One region of the Nocardia sp. 348MFTsu5.1 genome, then DNA from elsewhere that is predicted to be linked to it. Evidence: riboswitches for the same ligand, from Rfam matches in the RefSeq annotation. Region 1 holds a riboswitch; each other region holds the start of a gene.
The links. A riboswitch is a leader RNA that binds a small molecule or an ion and turns the genes downstream of it on or off. The one in region 1 is predicted to bind S-adenosylmethionine.
Positions count from the first base shown of each region.

Region 2: linked by a shared signal. The riboswitch ahead of H290_RS0119910 (ABC transporter substrate-binding protein) and the one ahead of H290_RS0120530 (bifunctional o-acetylhomoserine/o-acetylserine sulfhydrylase) in region 1 are both predicted to bind S-adenosylmethionine.
Region 3: linked by a shared signal. The riboswitch ahead of H290_RS0120045 (amino acid ABC transporter permease) and the one ahead of H290_RS0120530 (bifunctional o-acetylhomoserine/o-acetylserine sulfhydrylase) in region 1 are both predicted to bind S-adenosylmethionine.
Region 4: linked by a shared signal. The riboswitch ahead of H290_RS0106780 (aminotransferase class V-fold PLP-dependent enzyme) and the one ahead of H290_RS0120530 (bifunctional o-acetylhomoserine/o-acetylserine sulfhydrylase) in region 1 are both predicted to bind S-adenosylmethionine.

Region 1 is NZ_KB911520.1:51,520-55,663, forward strand. It holds gene H290_RS30355 (PE-PPE domain-containing protein) at 1-931, opposite strand, end outside; SAM riboswitch class IV at 1,188-1,297, shown strand; gene H290_RS0120530 (bifunctional o-acetylhomoserine/o-acetylserine sulfhydrylase) at 1,354-2,670, shown strand; gene H290_RS0120535 (homoserine O-acetyltransferase) at 2,672-3,814, shown strand; gene H290_RS0120540 (Hsp70 family protein) at 3,820-4,144, opposite strand, start outside.
Region 2 is NZ_KB911519.1:112,816-116,959, forward strand. It holds gene H290_RS0119905 (ABC transporter permease) at 1-301, opposite strand, end outside; gene H290_RS0119910 (ABC transporter substrate-binding protein) at 304-1,917, opposite strand; SAM riboswitch class I at 1,936-2,024, opposite strand; gene H290_RS0119915 (NtaA/DmoA family FMN-dependent monooxygenase) at 2,120-3,523, opposite strand; gene H290_RS0119920 (LLM class flavin-dependent oxidoreductase) at 3,520-4,144, opposite strand, start outside.
Region 3 is NZ_KB911519.1:140,279-144,422, reverse strand. It holds gene nhaA (Na+/H+ antiporter NhaA) at 1-94, opposite strand, end outside; gene H290_RS0120050 (uracil-xanthine permease family protein) at 264-1,553, shown strand; SAM riboswitch class I at 1,698-1,790, shown strand; gene H290_RS0120045 (amino acid ABC transporter permease) at 1,948-2,913, shown strand; gene H290_RS0120040 (amino acid ABC transporter ATP-binding protein) at 2,910-3,692, shown strand; gene H290_RS0120035 (ABC transporter substrate-binding protein) at 3,725-4,144, shown strand, end outside.
Region 4 is NZ_KB911511.1:77,736-81,879, forward strand. It holds gene alc (allantoicase) at 1-251, shown strand, start outside; gene H290_RS0106775 (hypothetical protein) at 297-791, opposite strand; gene H290_RS0106780 (aminotransferase class V-fold PLP-dependent enzyme) at 788-1,597, opposite strand; SAM riboswitch class IV at 1,628-1,743, opposite strand; gene H290_RS0106785 (DedA family protein) at 1,811-2,446, opposite strand; gene H290_RS0106790 (O-succinylhomoserine sulfhydrylase) at 2,502-3,710, opposite strand; gene H290_RS0106795 (rhodanese-like domain-containing protein) at 3,748-4,144, opposite strand, start outside.

The sequences.
Region 1 (4,144 bases):
GCGGTGGAAGGAACTGATTCACGGCATGGAAGAGCGGACGAAGGACTGCGAGGTCTGGAAACTGCAGAGGGTTGTCGACTGCGATGTATCGGAACGGCAATCCGAGGCTCTCGAGGATGACCCCGATCGCGGGATCGGACGGGATGAGTACGTCACGCGGCGAGTTCTCGCTGGCGTCGGGCCCCTTGGAGATGTCATCGTCATAGGTCAGATGTTTGACGAAGTAGCCGAGCAAGCCGTCGACGGCGCGGAGCGGGTAGTGCAACGGGTCCTGGAGATCGCAGATCGGATCGCCTTCGACGCAGAACTGCGTGACTTTCGCGGCACCGAAACCCTCGCGTGCACCATTCATCGTGATGCCGGGGATCACGGCCGGAAGGATCAGTTCGACCCCGCGGCCTTCGGCATCCCCCGTACGACGAGGATCTGAGTACAACTCACCGGTCACCTGAGTCGGGTCGATCGATACAGGGCTCTCGCCGCGGCCGATCTCGGACAACACATCGCCGGCGATGCGGGCGCCCTGGGAATAGCCGACGATCACGACAGGCTGGTCTGGACAAGCCTCGTGATAGACCGCCACCGCGGTCTCGAGGTTCTCTATACCCAATTCAACGCTTTGGTCGTAGGACGTCCCACCGAGAGGCCACAGGACACCTGGATAGTCGATGATCTCGATGCGGTAGTCCTTGCCTTCGGTTCCGTAGCGAGTCTCCAGTCCCGCTGTGTGGATGGAGTTGGGATCCGCGGTTCCGGGCACGACGAACACGCGCCCCTTCGCGCAGTCGACCGAATCCTCCGCTGCACCAGCCGGCTGAGCCAGGAATCCCAGAACAGGCAGGGTCACCGCCACAGTTGCCGTAGCGGCCATCGCACGACGCCGGGCCGCAGATCGGTCCCGGGCGCGAGCCCGCTTCGTATGCGAACCCATTTCCGAACCCCCTGGATTATCTGACGCGAAGAGCCGAGAGCTTCGAAAGAATGGTCGCTACTCCCGAGAAGCAATCGTAAAAGACAACACCTGTTCTCAGATATCCTCCGAACATGTGAATCCCGAAAACGGAACCCCAGGGCCCGGGGTTTCGGTGCAAGGACGATACGCGATCCATCGGCCCGGAAACGGGGAGCAATTGAGGTGCGCGAGAGGGTTCTCAGCGGCTCCGACGCGTGTTATATCCTTTTGGCCAGGTCCTGAGTGTCAGCGACAAGCCCCGGCTAGCTGACCGGCAACCCTCCATCCGCGGTGGGGTGCTCCGGGTGACGACCAGGTTGCGGTTCGCCGCGGCAAGCGCGGGTCCGGATGGTCGGACCCTCTAATTGGATGCCCTACCGACCAAGAAAGAGAAGTCCTACATGTCTGACACAGACGTCAATCCAGCTGACAACTGGAGCTTTGAAACCAAGCAGGTCCATGTTGGCCAGAGCCCGGATTCGGCGACTTCCGCCCGCGCCCTTCCGATCTACCAGACCACGTCGTACACGTTCCGCGACACCGAGCACGCCGCAAATCTTTTCGGCTTGGCCGAGCCGGGCAACATCTACACCCGCATCATGAACCCCACCCAGGACGCCGTCGAACAGCGCATCGCATCCCTCGAAGGCGGCGTCGCAGCACTGCTCGTCGCCTCGGGCCAGGCCGCCGAGACGTACTCGATCCTGAACATCGTCGAAAACGGTGGCCACGTGGTGTCGAGCCCCCGTCTCTACGGCGGCACATACAACCTCTTCCACTACACACTGCCCAAGCTCGGCATCCAGGTCAGCTTTGTCGATGACCCCGAGGACCTCGACAGCTGGCGCGCGGCAATCCAGCCCAACACCCGCGCGCTGTTCGGCGAGACCATCTCGAACCCGAACAACGAAATCCTCGACCTGCCCGGCATCTCTGCTGTCGCCCACGAGGCCGGTCTGCCCCTGATCGTCGACAACACCGTCGCCACCCCTTACCTGATCAACCCGTTGGCCCACGGCGCCGACATCGTGGTCCATTCGGCCACGAAATACCTTGGCGGACATGGCACTGCCATCGGCGGCGTCATCGTCGACGGCGGCACCTTCGACTGGCGCGGCCAGCGTGACGGTGTGGACCTGTTCCCCGGTTTCACCACCCCGGACCCGAGTTACCACGGCGCAGTGTTCGCCGATCTCGGCGCTCCGGCCTTCGCCCTCAAGGCCCGCGTGCAGTGGCTGCGCGACACCGGTGCCGCCATTTCGCCGTTCAACGCGTTCCTCATCGCGCAGGGCCTCGAAACCCTCAGCCTGCGGATCGAGCGCCACGTGTCGAATGCTCAGGCAGTGGCCAAGTACCTGTCCGAGCACCCGCAGGTGGAGTCGGTGGCCTACGCCGGCCTCGAGTCCTCACGCTGGTACAAGCGTGGCCAGGAATTGGCTCCGCGTGGTCAGGGCGCGATCATCGGCTTCGAGATCGTCGGAGGGGTGGACGCCGGCAAGCGGTTTGTCGACGCCCTCACGCTGCACAGCCATGTCGCCAACATCGGCGATGTGCGGTCGCTGGTCATCCACCCCGCATCGACCACCCACTCCCAGCTGATCGCCGAAGAGCAGCTCGCTGCCGGCGTGACCCCCGGACTGGTCCGGTTGGCGGTGGGTATCGAGAACGTCGTCGACATCATCGCCGACCTCGACTCGGGCTTCACTGCGGCCAAGTGAGGTGAGCATCGACCCGCACACGCCATCACGAACCCATCCGGACTGGGAATCCCTGCCTGATGGGCAGCTGACCAGTGTGCCGGTCGGCCCGATTTCGCTGGACAACGGTGGACAGATCGAGAATGTGACCCTGGCGTTCCAACGCTGGGGCACACTCTCGCCCACCCGCGACAATGTAGTTCTGGCACTGCATGCCCTGACCGGCGACTCCCATGCGACAGGACCCGCCGGTCCCGATCAGCCCTCCCCCGGTTGGTGGGATGGGCTGATCGGCCCGGGCGCCGCAGTCGACACCGACGAATGGTGTGTCGTGTCGGCCAACGTCCTCGGCGGGTGCCGCGGTTCGACCGGCCCGGCATCACTGGATTCCGAAGGGCAAGTGTGGGGTTCACGATTCCCGCACATCACCGTGCTCGACCAGGTCCGCGCCGAGGTGGCATTGCTCGATGCATTGCAGATCGATTCCGTCGCAGCCGTCCTCGGCGGCTCGATGGGTGGCGCGCGTGCCCTCGAATGGGTGGTCGGCTACCCCGAGCGCGTGCGTAGCGGCCTGATCCTCGCCGTCGGCGCTCGTGCTTCGGCAGACCAGATCGGTACGCAGACAACACAAATCGCGGCCATCAAGGCAGATGCCAACTGGCAGAACGGCGATTACCACGGTACCGGCCGGACTCCCACATCGGGGCTCGGTATCGCCCGCCGCATCGCGCACATGTATTACCGAAATGAACCCGAACTCGACCAGCGGTTCGAGAATCTCCCTCAGGGACAAGAGGATCCACTGCACGGTGGCCGCTACGCGGTGCAGAGCTACCTCGAGCACCAGGCCGACAAACTTGTACATCGGTTTGATCCGGGCAGCTATGTGGTGCTGTCCGAGGTCCTCAACCACCACGACGTCGGACGGGGTCGCGGTGGCGTCGAGGCCGCACTGCGGAGTTGCCACGTGCCCGTCGTGATCGGCGGAATCGACTCCGACCGGCTCTATCCCCTGCGCCAGCAGATCGAGTTGGCCGAATTCATGCCCGGCTGCGTCGACGGGTTGCAGGTGGTGCATTCCGACAACGGCCACGACGGATTCCTCACCGAATACGATGCGGTCTCAGAACTTCTCAAGAAGACTCTCGACCTCGCCCGAGGCTGACCGGTTCAGGTCGCGGGCGGCGAGGTCGGCACGGAATCCGACTGCGTGTCACCGGAACCCGGAATATCAGACGGTGCCGGTGGAGCGAAGGCCGGCGGTGGTGGCAGAGCGTCCGGCGATGAATTAGGTTCGGTCGTCGAAGGTTGTTCGGGCGCAAGCGATTCCGGCGGTGGAATGGACGGCGGCACCAGTCCGGGCGGCCATGTGATACTCGGCAACGGGAACGGGATCAGCGACGGATTCAGTGTCCTCGTCGGCGAATCCGACGGACCTGCCGCCGGCGGCAATTCCGTTGTCGCCCAGCCCAGATCCTCTTTTCCGCGACTGGTC
Region 2 (4,144 bases), on a different contig from region 1:
TCGGCAGCGCGTCCGCGATCGCGGTGGTCACCGGCTGCCCCGTCGAGATCGAGGTACCGAAGTCGCCACGGACGGCGTGAGACAGGGAGGTCCAATACTGCGACAGAAGCGACTGGTCCAAGCCGTAGCGGGCCTGCAGGTCCGCTACGGCTTGCTGATCCACCGGCGATGCCGAATTACCCTGCACCGCAATGCTGACCGGGTCAGACGGCAGGATGAACAGGATCCCGAAGGCGATGGTGAACGACGCCCAGAGAACGCCGATCGCCTGCAGCACCCTCAATCCGACATACCGGTACATGATCAGTTCCCGGAGATCCAGGTGTCGTAGAACGCCAGTCTCGCGGATGCATCGAACTTCACGTCCTGGGTATGCGTGGCCGCGCCGATGACCTGTGACAACTCGACGGTCGGGAGCCACAGACCGTTCGAGATGATCTGCTCCTGGGCGGTGGCCAGCAATGCATCACGCTGGGCCTTATCGGTCGCGGCCAGCTGGCCGGTCAATGCATCGTCGAGTGCGGGGATCGGGCCGCGATGGTTCAGGTTGCGGCCGGTGAGTCCGAAGCTGGTGCGCAGGATGTCACCATCGGCGCGCGTTGCGTTGTAGTACACCGCGTCGTAGTCGCCACTGCCCTGCAGGGCTGTGAACTCCGGAGTGGAGACGAGTCCGAGTTTCAGATCGATACCGACGGCCTTGAGCTGCTGCTGGACCAGTTCGAGGATCGCCTGGTTACCGGCGAAGACGGCGCTGAAGGTGAGGGTGAACGAGAGCTTCTGGCCGTCCTTCTCACGGATGCCGTCACTGCCTTCGACCCAACCTGCGGCATCGAGGATGGACTTCGCCTTCTCCTGATCGAACGTCACGTCAGAAGAAAGATCCTTGTACCCGGGGGTGTTTGCCGCGAGCGCGCTGGTTGCAACCTTGAAGTCGGAGTTCAGCACGGTGTCGATGAGCTCTTGCCGATTGATCGCCGGAATGATCGCCTGCCGCACCGCGGGGTCCGTCAGGACACCGCGGGTGACGTTCGGCTGGAATCCGAAGGTCACCCCCGGGTTCGGCGTGGTGAGGATCTGGCCGCCGGCCGCCTCGATCTGCGGGGCATCCTGGGGCAGCGCGTCACTGACCGCGTCGAGCTGATCGGAAGCCAACGATCCGGTGCGCACACCCGATTCGGGGATAACCGTGAAGTCGATGCGGTCGAGGTACGCGTCGCCGGTGTGACTGAAGACGGGAGAGCTCCAGTTGTAGCCGACCCGCTTGGCCAGGGAGACCGACCGGTCCTGCTGCCAATCCGCGTACGTGAACGGTCCACTGCCGATGTTGGTACCGGTGCAGCGCTCCTCAGCGGTCTTCGCGACGGTGGCGTCGGCCTGCAGACCCAGCTGCGAGGTCGACGTCGCCTGCAGGAACTGGGCGTTGGGTGAGCTGAAGTCCACCTGAGCGGTCAGCGGGTCGACGACGGTCGTACCGGTGTAGCCGGAGAGATAGCTACCCGCCAGAGCGGCCTTGGCCGCACCGAGGGCGATGATGGCGTCGAAGTTCTTCTTGACCGAATCAGCCGTCACCGGGGTGCCGTCACTGAAGGTGACGCCATCCTTGAGGTGGAAGGTGAACGACTTGGCGTCGGGGCTGATGTCCCAGCTCTGCGCCAGCCAGGGGGTGATCTCGCCCGTCTCCGGATTCTGGTCGGTCAGCGAATCCACCACCTGGCGGGTGACGTAGATCGTCTGGTTGCTGCCGCCCTGCGTCGGATCCGAGCAAGTCGGAGCCTGGGACAGCCCGTACCGCAACGTGCCGCCCGGCTGTGCGGGACCGGCGTCGCCATCGGTGCCCGATGCATCGGAGCCACAGGCACTGAGCAGCGAGGCTGACATCAGTGTGGCGCCGACCACGGCGAGTAGCGGGCGGGACATACGTGCCTTCATTCGTTTCCTCCATTGATCCTGGCGGTAGCACCCGCCGCTGAGGCGGGTTGCTGCGGCGTCCTGAAGCCAGGTCTCTCGGCCGCTCTGGATGGTCGTGAGTCTACGGCGGGCCCGCAACCAACTGTCAATTCATCGACAGCGATAAACCGTTGCGTACCAGCGTCTTCGGTAAAAATCAGACGAGTTAAAACTAGCCCGCCTCAGCGTCGGCGCCGACGCTGTGATGTCTCGATCGCACCGGCGGCAGCTCCAGGTGTTCGCGCAGTGTGCTGCCGGTGTAGCGGGTCCGGTAGGCCCCGCGTTCCTGCAGCTCGGGGATCAGGAGATCGACGATGTCATCGAGACCACCCGGGACGATGTACGGCGAGATGTTGAGCCCGTCGATGGCACCGCTGCGCACGAAATGGATGAGTCGTTCGGCCACCTGGGCGGGTGTTCCGATCCAGCCACTGCGGGCCGAGGTCTCGATCGCCAGTTGCCGGATCGACAGGTTCTTTGCCTCGGCGAGCGCCCGCCACTGCGCAGCGATCGCGTGCGGGTCCTTGCCGTCGCGTGCAGCACCGCGGGTGACCGAGATCGGCGCGGCCACCGGGTCGTCCGTCGGCAGTGGTCCGTCGGGGTCCAGGTGCGAGAGATCACGACCCCACACCTGCTCCACCAGGGACAAAGCGGTGGCGCCGCTGTACTGGCCCTCACGGACCCAGCGAAGCTTGTCCTCGACCTCCGACTCCTTCTCCGCGAGCACGACCTCGCTGCCGGGAAGGATCCGCAGCTCCCCCGCCGCTCGGCCGGCTGCACGCAGCCGGCTTCGCATGTCGGTGGCAAAGGCGAGCGCGTCGTCGAAATCGCTACCGTGCGCGGAGAAGATCACGTCGGCATAGTTCGCACCGAAGTCACGACCCTGCGAGGAGTCGCCGGCCTGGAACAGCACCGGGTGGCCTTGCCGACTCCGCGGAAGCGTGGGCCTCAAGGAGATGTCGAACTGCGAACTCGACTGGGAGACATGGTTGATCGCGCCCTCACGTGACCATCGCGCCGAGTCGGCATCGGCGATCGCGTCGTCGGACCATCCGTCCCAGATCGCCCGGGCCGTGTCGATGAACTCGCCGGCGCGCTGGTAGCGCAGCGCGTGGTCGAGGAAACCGCCGCGCCGGAAGTTCTCACCGGTCCAGGCGTTGTCGGTGGTGACGACGTTCCAGCCGGCCCGTCCACCGGACAACAGGTCCAGACCCGAGAGACGACGCGCAAGGTCGGCGGGTTCGTTGTATGTCGAGTTCTGGGTGGCAACCAGACCGATCTTGCTGGTGATGCCGGCGAGCGCAGCAAGTTGCGTGATCGCGTCGGGACGTCCGGCGATGTCGAGATCGAGGATCTTGCCCTGCTGCTCACGCAATCGCAGGCCTTCACCGAGGAAGAACGCGTCGAACAGTCCACGTTCGGCTGTCAGCGCCACGCGTCGGAAGGTCTCGAAATCGATCTGCGATGCGCTCGCCGGATCGGACCAGATCGTGTTGTGGTTCACGCCCTGGAAGAACACCCCGAAGTGGACGTTGGCGTCCGGGCGGGCGTAATCGTTCGAAGAACTCCTGGTCATTGCGCTCCCAACAGGTTTGCCGGACGGTCGAGTCCGAGGTGATCGCGCAGGGTGGCCCCGATCAGAGGGCGCGACACGACGCCGCTCTCGATGAGGGGCGGCAGCACCGAGCGCGTAAGGGTACGCAGGTCCTCGTCGAGGACCAGCGGATGGATCCGGGCTCCGTCGGCGACATCGGCGAGCGAGGTCAGCGCAGCGACCAGTTCCGTCGGCGTTCCGCTGAAACCGAAGCTTCCGGCGGGGAGGTCGTGCGGCGTGTGGGCATCGAGGTCGGCGATCCGCTGTGCGGCGGTCGCGGTGTCGAGGTCGATCGCGACGTACACGTCGACGATCACCCTCGCGGCGCCGGCTGTTCGGGCATCTTCGACGGCGGCCCGGATCTCGGCCGGCGACGTGCCCGAGACGATGGCCACGTCGATCAGGTCGGCAGGCACCTCACCGGGGCGACCGAAGACCACAACCCGGCCCTGTGGTGGCCGGGGAACAATCGATGGGCCCTTGACCGAGAAGTTCTCCCCTTCGAAGTCGACGTAGTGGAGTTTGGTGCGGTCGAGGAACCGTCCGGTCGCATGATCACGTATCACGGCGTCGTCGTCCCAGGAGTCCCACAGAGCCTGCGCC
Region 3 (4,144 bases), on a different contig from region 1:
GAATGTCGGCGATGCGCGACGTCTCCGACCAGGATCCATGAGAGAACAGCGGCGTCCGAGGCTTCTGCTCTGGGTTTTGCTGATCGTGTGGCACTGTGTGGAGTCCTGACGTTGGCGTGAACAATACAAACACGCGCGCGCCCCGGTGATCGAGTTCAACGCACCGCCGACCAGCCTTTCCGGCGCGCCGAGATTTACCTTATCGCGGTGGATGTGTCGTGTACGTCGCGAGAATCGCCGCGCGATGACGCAGACTGGTGCGCATGTCGCAGGAAGATCTGAAACGTTCATCCCTGTTCAGCTGGACGACGGTCGGCAGCGGAGACGTTGTCTCGCCGCAGGAACGGTTGACGTGGCCCCGCACCGTCGGCATCGGTTTGCAACACGTCGTGGCGATGTTCGGTGCGACCTTCCTCGTTCCGGTGCTCACCGGATTCCCGCCGGCGACGACGCTGCTGTTCTCCGGCATCGGCACGATTCTGTTCTTGCTGATCACCCGCAACGAGTTGCCGAGCTACCTCGGTTCGAGTTTTGCGATCATCGCCCCGGTACTCGCCGCGACGGCCTCGGACGGGCACGCGTCGGCGCTGGGCGGCATCGTGATGGTCGGTGCGGTACTGATCGTCATCGGTGTGGTGGTGCACTTCGCCGGCACCGGCTGGATCCACGCGCTGATGCCGCCGATCGTGACCGGAACCATCGTCGCTCTGATCGGTTTGAACCTGGCTCCGACGGCGAAGACGAACTACGAGCAGGACGCGGTCACGGCCACGTTGGTGTTGGTGTTGCTGATCGCATCGTTGGTGTTGTTCAAGGGTTTGCTCGGACGTCTCGCGATCTTCACCAGCGTTGTCATCGGCTATCTGTTCGCACTGGTCCGCGACAAGGTTGATACCGACCCCATCGGTGCCGCCGATTGGATTGGCCTGCCCGACTTCCAGTCACCGTCGTTCAACCTCTCGGTGCTGCCGATGTTCTTGCCGGTGGTGCTGGTTCTGGTGGTCGAGAACATCGGGCACGTGAAGTCGATCAACACCATGACCGGCATCAACTACGACCACAAGATCGGCCGGGCATTGGCGGCCGACGGCATCGCCACGATGCTGGCCGGCAGCGGTGGTGGTTCTGCCACGACGACGTACGCCGAGAACATCGGTGTCATGGCGGCCACCAAGGTCTATTCGACCGCCGCCTACTGGGTGGCCGGTATCGCGGCTGTACTGCTGGGTCTGTCGCCGAAGGTGGGGGCGGTCATCGCATCGGTCCCGCCGGGAGTTCTCGGCGGTGTCACCACGGCGCTCTACGGCCTTGTGGGGATCCTGGGTGTGCATATCTGGGTGACCAACAAAGTGGACTTCTCCAAGCCCGTCAACCAATTCACCGCAGCCATCGCGCTGGTGATCGGTATCGCCGACTTCTCGTGGACCATCGGCGATTTGAGCTTCAGCGGAATCTCCCTCGGAGCAATCGCGGCACTGCTGATCTACCACGTCATGCGCGTGGTCGGCGGCTGGCGCGGGACTGTTGTGGTGGACACGGAGGACGTGGAGTAGTTGGCTCGCACCTCGCTGCGCCCATATGTACGGGGTGTCCTGCAAGGTCAAAATCACGGTGATTCCAAACGGAAAGCGTAGTGTCACAACACAAATCGTTTGCCGCTACTTGACGGCTGGTCTGTCGAGCGCATAGATTCCTCCTGACCATCCAGAGCGACCGAGAGACTTGGCTCTTCGACGTCGCAGCAACCCCGTCCCACGACGTGTGGGTGCTACCGCCAAGACCGATGGAGGAACGATTATGGATCGCGCTTTGTGGCGACGTTTGCACGTCGACCTGTGTCGAGCGGGCACCTGCGTCTGTACGCAGGTCTGACACACCACATCCACACACATTTTCTCTGCCCTATTGGAAGGCTTCTTCAGCGATGCTCGCTGCCCGCACACACCGGTGGTTACGGTGACCCAGATAGTTACCCGCCCCACTCCCGACGCCTCGGTCGAGGTGGATGACGTCGACCTCGTCATCGCACGTACGTGGCATCCGTGGCGTTGGATCATCGCGATTGCCGTGCTGGTCGTCGTCGCCCAGTTCTTGCACGGATTCGCGACCAACCCGGGCTGGGATTGGAGTACGTTCGCGCAGTACTTCACTGCGCCGTCCGTGATGCATGCACTGTGGCTGACCATCCAGCTGACCTTCTGGGGATCCCTGCTGGGATTCGCGATCGGCATCGCGCTGGCTGCGGCGAGACTGTCGAATAATCCAGTGCTGCAGGTGATTGCCTGGTTCTACATCTGGGCATTCCGGTCCATTCCGCTGATCGTCCAGTTGCTGTTCTGGTTCAACATCGCGTACCTCTATCAGACTCTTTCGGTAGGAGTTCCCTTCGGGCCGGGCTTCTTCGAGTTCAACGTCAACAATGCGATCAGTGGTTCGACTGCCGCCATCATCGGTCTGGCGTTGCATCAGGCAGCGTATTCGGCGGAGATCATCCGGGCCGGCATCATCTCGGTGGACCAGGGACAACTCGAAGCCGCTGCAGCGCTTGGTATTCCGAAGCGCCGCGAGTTCTTCAAGATCATCCTGCCGCAGGCGATGCGCGGCATCCTCCCGAACGCCGCGAACGAGGTCATCAGCTTGTTCAAGGGCACCTCGATCGTGTCGGTCATGGCGATCGCTGAGCTCTTCTACCAGGTGCAGGTCATTTACGGGCGCAGCGGACGCGTCGTGCCGCTGCTCATGGTCGCCACTGTCTGGTACATCGTCTTCACGTCGATCCTGTCGATTGTGCAGTTCTACGTGGAGCGGCATTATGCCAAGGGTGCGGTGCGCAACATTCCGTTGACTCCGATCCAGAAGGTCCGAAAGAGATTCTCGGACATCAACTTCGCGCCGCGCGGGGCGACCCGATGACCGAGCCGGTGGAGAAGTCGCAGTATGCGGTCGAGGTCAGGGGAGTTCGCAAGTCCTATGGTCCTCTCGAGGTCCTGAAGGGCATCGACCTGGTCGTGCGTCCGGGTGAGGTCACCGCGATCATCGGGCCTTCAGGATCAGGAAAGTCGACGCTCCTGCGCGTCCTCAACCATCTGGAAAAGGTCGACCACGGCATCGTCCGTGTCGACGGTGACCTGGTGGGGTACAAGCGTAAGGGCAACAAGCTGCACGAGCTGAGCAACAAGGAAATTCTGCAACAGCGCTCGCGGATCGGCTTTGTGTTCCAGAACTTCAACCTGTTTCCGCATCTGACCGTGCTGGAGAATGTCATCGAGGCACCGATTTCAGCGCAGCGGCGCAAGCGGTCGGACGTCGAGCCTGAGGTACGGGCATTGCTCGAACGCGTCGGCGTCGCAGACAAGGCGCACGACTACCCGCGCAGGCTCTCAGGTGGGCAGCAGCAGCGCGTTGCCATCGCCCGGGCACTTGCACTGCGGCCCAAAGTAATTCTGTTCGACGAGCCGACATCTGCGCTCGATCCTGAACTTGTCGGCGAAGTCCTCGAGGTCATTCGAGGGCTCGCACGTGACGGTGCAACGCTTGTCATCGTGACCCACGAAGTGGGTTTCGCACGCGAGATCGCCGACACGGTGGTGTTCATGGACGGCGGCGTCATCGTCGAACAGGGAACCCCGTCGGAGATCATCGATTCCCCGAGGGAAGAACGCACCAAAGCGTTTCTCGCACACGTCCTCTGATCCATCTCAATTTCAACAAGCAAGGAACAAACATGCCCAAAACAAGCCGGCGACTCGCGTTTGTCGCGTCCGCGTTGGTCGCGCTCGCACTGACAGCCACTGCGTGCAGTGACCCTGAGGCCGAGAACGAGGTCGTCACCTCCGACGGACAGAGCTTCGACCTGTCACCGGAGCAGTCCACCCGAGTTCGTGTCGACAAGGTCGACGACATCGCCGCGAAGGTGCCCCAGGCGATCCGCGACCGCGGCACGCTCATCGTCACCGGAGCCGGTGGTACCGCACCGCCACTGCGGTTCTACGCTTCGGACGACAAGACGATCGTCGGATCCGAGGTCGACTTCTCGTACCTGGTCGCGGACATTCTCGGTCTCAAGGTCGACCTGAAGGTCGCTGACTGGTCACAGAACTTCGTCAAGATCGACTCCGGCGAGAACGACGTGTTCATCTCCAAC
Region 4 (4,144 bases), on a different contig from region 1:
GCAATGCGCCGGGGTCAGCGATGATTCGTGGCCGCGACGGCGACGACGGTGAATGGTTCGAGGTCTTGGGGCGCTCGCCACTGCAGCCCGACACCCGCCACCGGTTCCTGGTCGAGACCGATCGGCCGATGACCGAGGCGCGCCTCGACATCTTCCCGGACGGAGGCATGGCCCGGCTACGGCTCTACGGTTCATTGACCGAGAGCGCCCGGGCCGAGATCATCGATCGCTGGGAGAACGGCGAGAGCTGATGCGCCCACCCCTGCCACGCCCCGGATGCGGCGTGGCGGGGGGAATCAGGCTGCGGCGGCCCGTTCGAGCAGTCCGGGCAGCACCTTCTCGGCGATGAGCTGGGCCGAGCCTGCGCCCTGTCCCTGATCCAGGGGACGCAGGATGACCGCGTCTGCGACCTCTGCGGCGTAGATGTCGAGGATCAGCGTGAGCAGGCCATTGGCAGTGCCCACATAGCGAACGGTGTCACCGAACCGCGACTCCCCCAGACGCAGGAGCTCGGCGCGAGCGGTGGCCGCATCGTCGGCGATCACCACGTCGATCTCCAACGCCACCACCAGGTCGGCGGGATCGTCGCCCAGTTCCTGCCAGCCGGCACGCAGCGCAGCGCGTTCCTTGATGCCACCCCTCAGTTCCGGCTGGCGGATCCGGCGGACCACCGAACTCGGTGCCTCGGTCGGACGGGGCCCACTCCAGGCGAGCGGATGGTCGTCGCCGTCAATGGCAACCAGCAGCTCCGGACGCGTTCGGGGAGCTTGGGCGCGTCGGTTTTCGGTCATGACTTCTCCTGCTCAAAAACGTTCTCTGCGAGTGAGTTCAGTTGCCTGGCGAGCTCGTCGATGCCGGTTCCGGCATCCCAGCGGAGGACGACGGGCCGGCGATGGCCCGACACGGCCAGCGAGGCGATGCCCACTCGGTCGCGGGCATCTGTCCACAGGTGCAACCGGCGGATTCCGGGAAGCCGATCGATCTCGGCATCGAGCCAGTCGGAGCAGGCCTGCTCATGGAGCCCGACCCATTCGTAGCCGAGGTCGGAGACCAGCTGCCGGGGTGGAAGGACGATGTTGATCTCGGGCGCGGCGTCGTCACTTTCCGCGAGCCAGTCGGAACGACCGACGACAACGGCCGGTCCGGCCGCGGACGGTCCGGACAACACCAGGTAGTCGATGCCGTGGCTGGTGAGATTGACTGCGCGCCGGGAGACGATGTCACTGCCGTCGACCAGGAGGCGCGCACCGCGACGATGAGCGATCGCGGCCAACGCAGGCAGCGGCAATACCTCACCGGTGGCCGGTGCCACCGCAGGCACGATCACGAGGGCCGCCGGCCGGCGTGCGAGTTCGCTGTCCACGGCGGCCAGGGTGGTCGTCAGATCGATCTGCGCGGGCACCACGCGGCGAGAAGGGGCTGCAGTGGTGGCGAGGTCGGCAGTCAGATCGAGGGTCAGGATTTCGCCGGGCGCCGCGGCGGCGACCAGTGCGACGGCCTCGGGGTAATCGGCCGCGAAAAGAACCCGGTCGGTCGGGCGGGCCTTCACAAATCGCGCGATTTCTTCCCTGAAATCACTGGTGGAGGTGCTTGTCACCCGCCATCCCTTCGGAACAGGACTCTGGGGAGTCCGCGCTTGCCGCCGTCCGAACAGACCGCGGCCAGGTTGTCACCCGGAGCACCCCGCCGCGAAAGGAGGGTTGCCGGTCAGCAAGCCGGGGCTTGTCGCTGACACTCATCACCTACAACCACATTGCCGGGCCGCTGATTTCCATGTCAACTATCAAGCCTTTTAAACGCGGCATGAATGTTAATCCGTGCTGGCAGCGGTGTTTTGTGATCTGTTCCGGTTCCTCCACCACCGAAAGCCGAAGTAGCCGGCCAGCGAGACACCGGCGGCGAGCGCCAGATAGAACAGCAGATTCGCACCGACCGTCTCACCGAGTGCATAACCGGTCACACACACGACGATCACCCAGAAAACGCCGCCGACGACGTTTGCGAAGAGATATTGGCGGGTGGGCATCTGGCTCATCCCGGCCACGAACGGGGTGACCGTGCGGACGTATCCGATCCAGCGCGCTCCGACGACCGTGGCGACCCCACCGTCGCGGATGAGTGCCTCGGCGCGTGCCCAGCGTTCCTCCCCGACCCAGCCACCGAATCGGGACCCGGTGATGCGGCTACCGGATCGGCGCCCGAACCAGTAGCCCGTCGAGTCCCCCATGACCGCCGCAACGCAGGCACCGACGATCAGCCAGCCGATGTTGGTGTCGCCGATGGCCGCTGCCACCGAACCGGCCAGCATGACGGTCTCACCGGGCAACACCAGCCCGAGGAGCAGCGCGGCCTCCCCGTAGACCACCCCGAACACGACGAGATACACCGCCCAGGGCGGTGTCGACTGCACGATCGAGATGACCCAATCAGCGAGAGAGTGAAGCATGTGCGCTCCAATCTCTCCTGCCCGGCCAGCGTTCGGCGGGCATTTCTATGCCCGGTTAGAGGGCCTGATCCAAATCCTTCAACAGATCGTCGACACCTTCTAGTCCCACCGACAGACGCACCAGCGAATCGGACAAACCGATCGCCGCCCGGCCTTCGGGCCCCATCGCGCGATGGGTCGTCGTGGCCGGGTGGGTGATCAACGACTTCGAGTCCCCGAGATTGTTCGAGATGTCGACGATCTTCAGTCCGTCGAGCAATTCGAATGCGCGGGCCTTGCCGGATACCGGACCGTTGTCGGCGAGTTCGAACGTCACCACGGTGCCGGCGCCCGACATCTGCTTCTTTGCAAGTTCGTGCTGTGGATGTGATTCCAGGAACGAATACCTCACCGAGGCAACCCGAGAATCGGCTTCCAGGAACTCGGCGATGCGCAGAGCCGAGGCGGTCGAATGGTCCACCCGCAGCCGCATCGTCTCGAGGCCCTTGAGCAGCGTCCAGGCGTTGAACGGACTCAACGCCGGCCCGGTGTGCCGCATCAGCGTCTGCACCGGTCCGTCGATGTACTCCTTGGTACCGAGTACCGCTCCGCCCATCACACGGCCCTGTCCATCGATGTGCTTGGTGCCCGAGTACACGATCACATCGGCACCGAGTTCGAGTCCACTCTGGAGCAGCGGGGTGGCAAAGACGTTGTCCAGCACCACTTTCGCACCGGCCGCGTGTGCGAGTTCGCAGACGCGCTCCACGTCGACCAGGGTCTGCATCGGGTTGGACGGGGTCTCGAAGAACACCGCGTCGGTCGGCTTCGACAGTGCCTGTTCCCACTGCTCGAGGTCTTCGCCGTCGACGAAGACGGTCTCGACGCCCCAGCGCGGAAGGATCTCGTTGCACACCACAAAGCACGAACCGAACAGGCTGCGTGCGGCGACGAGCCGGTCACCGGCCTTGAGCAGGGCCCCGAGTGCCACGAATACCGCTGCCATACCGCTGGCCGTGGCAAAGCATGCCTCCGCGCCCTCGAGCTGACGGAGTCGCTCCTGGAACATGGCGACGGTCGGGTTGCCGTACCGGGAGTAGACGAATCGTTCATCTTCGCCGGTGAACGCGCGCTCCGCGGCGGCCGCGGACGAGTACACGTACCCCGAGGTCAGGTACATGGCTTCCGAGGTCTCCTCGAAGCCGGACCGCATGAGTCCCCCACGCACGGCGAGGGTGTCGGGCGAAAGCCCCTCGGGCAGGTTGGCGTTCAACTGATCCTCCATAGCGCGGTGTTGATCCTGATTGTGAATGTGATTGTGGTCACGATTGGCGCCATGGCAGGCCGGTTGCCTTCCATCCGACCGCACCGCGATGTCCGGCGGGGTCGATGGCACCCTCGAATCCGTCGAGAACGTTGTATGCCTTGGCGACCCCGTCTGCGGTCGCGGCCTCGGCGGCACCGATCGAGCGCTGGCCCGAGCGACACAGAAAAACCACCTGCTGATCGTCGGAGACCCCCGCTTCGCGCAGCTGCCCGACGAAGTCAGTATTGCGGGCACCGTCAGGGAAGCTGACCCACTCGATGAAGACCGTCTTCTTGGAGACTCCGGACAGGTCCGGCACGCCCACGTAGCTCCACTCGGCCTGGGTTCGACAGTCCACCAGCACCGACGTCGGATCCTCGGTCAGGATCTTCCAGGCCTCTTGCGGGGTCAGG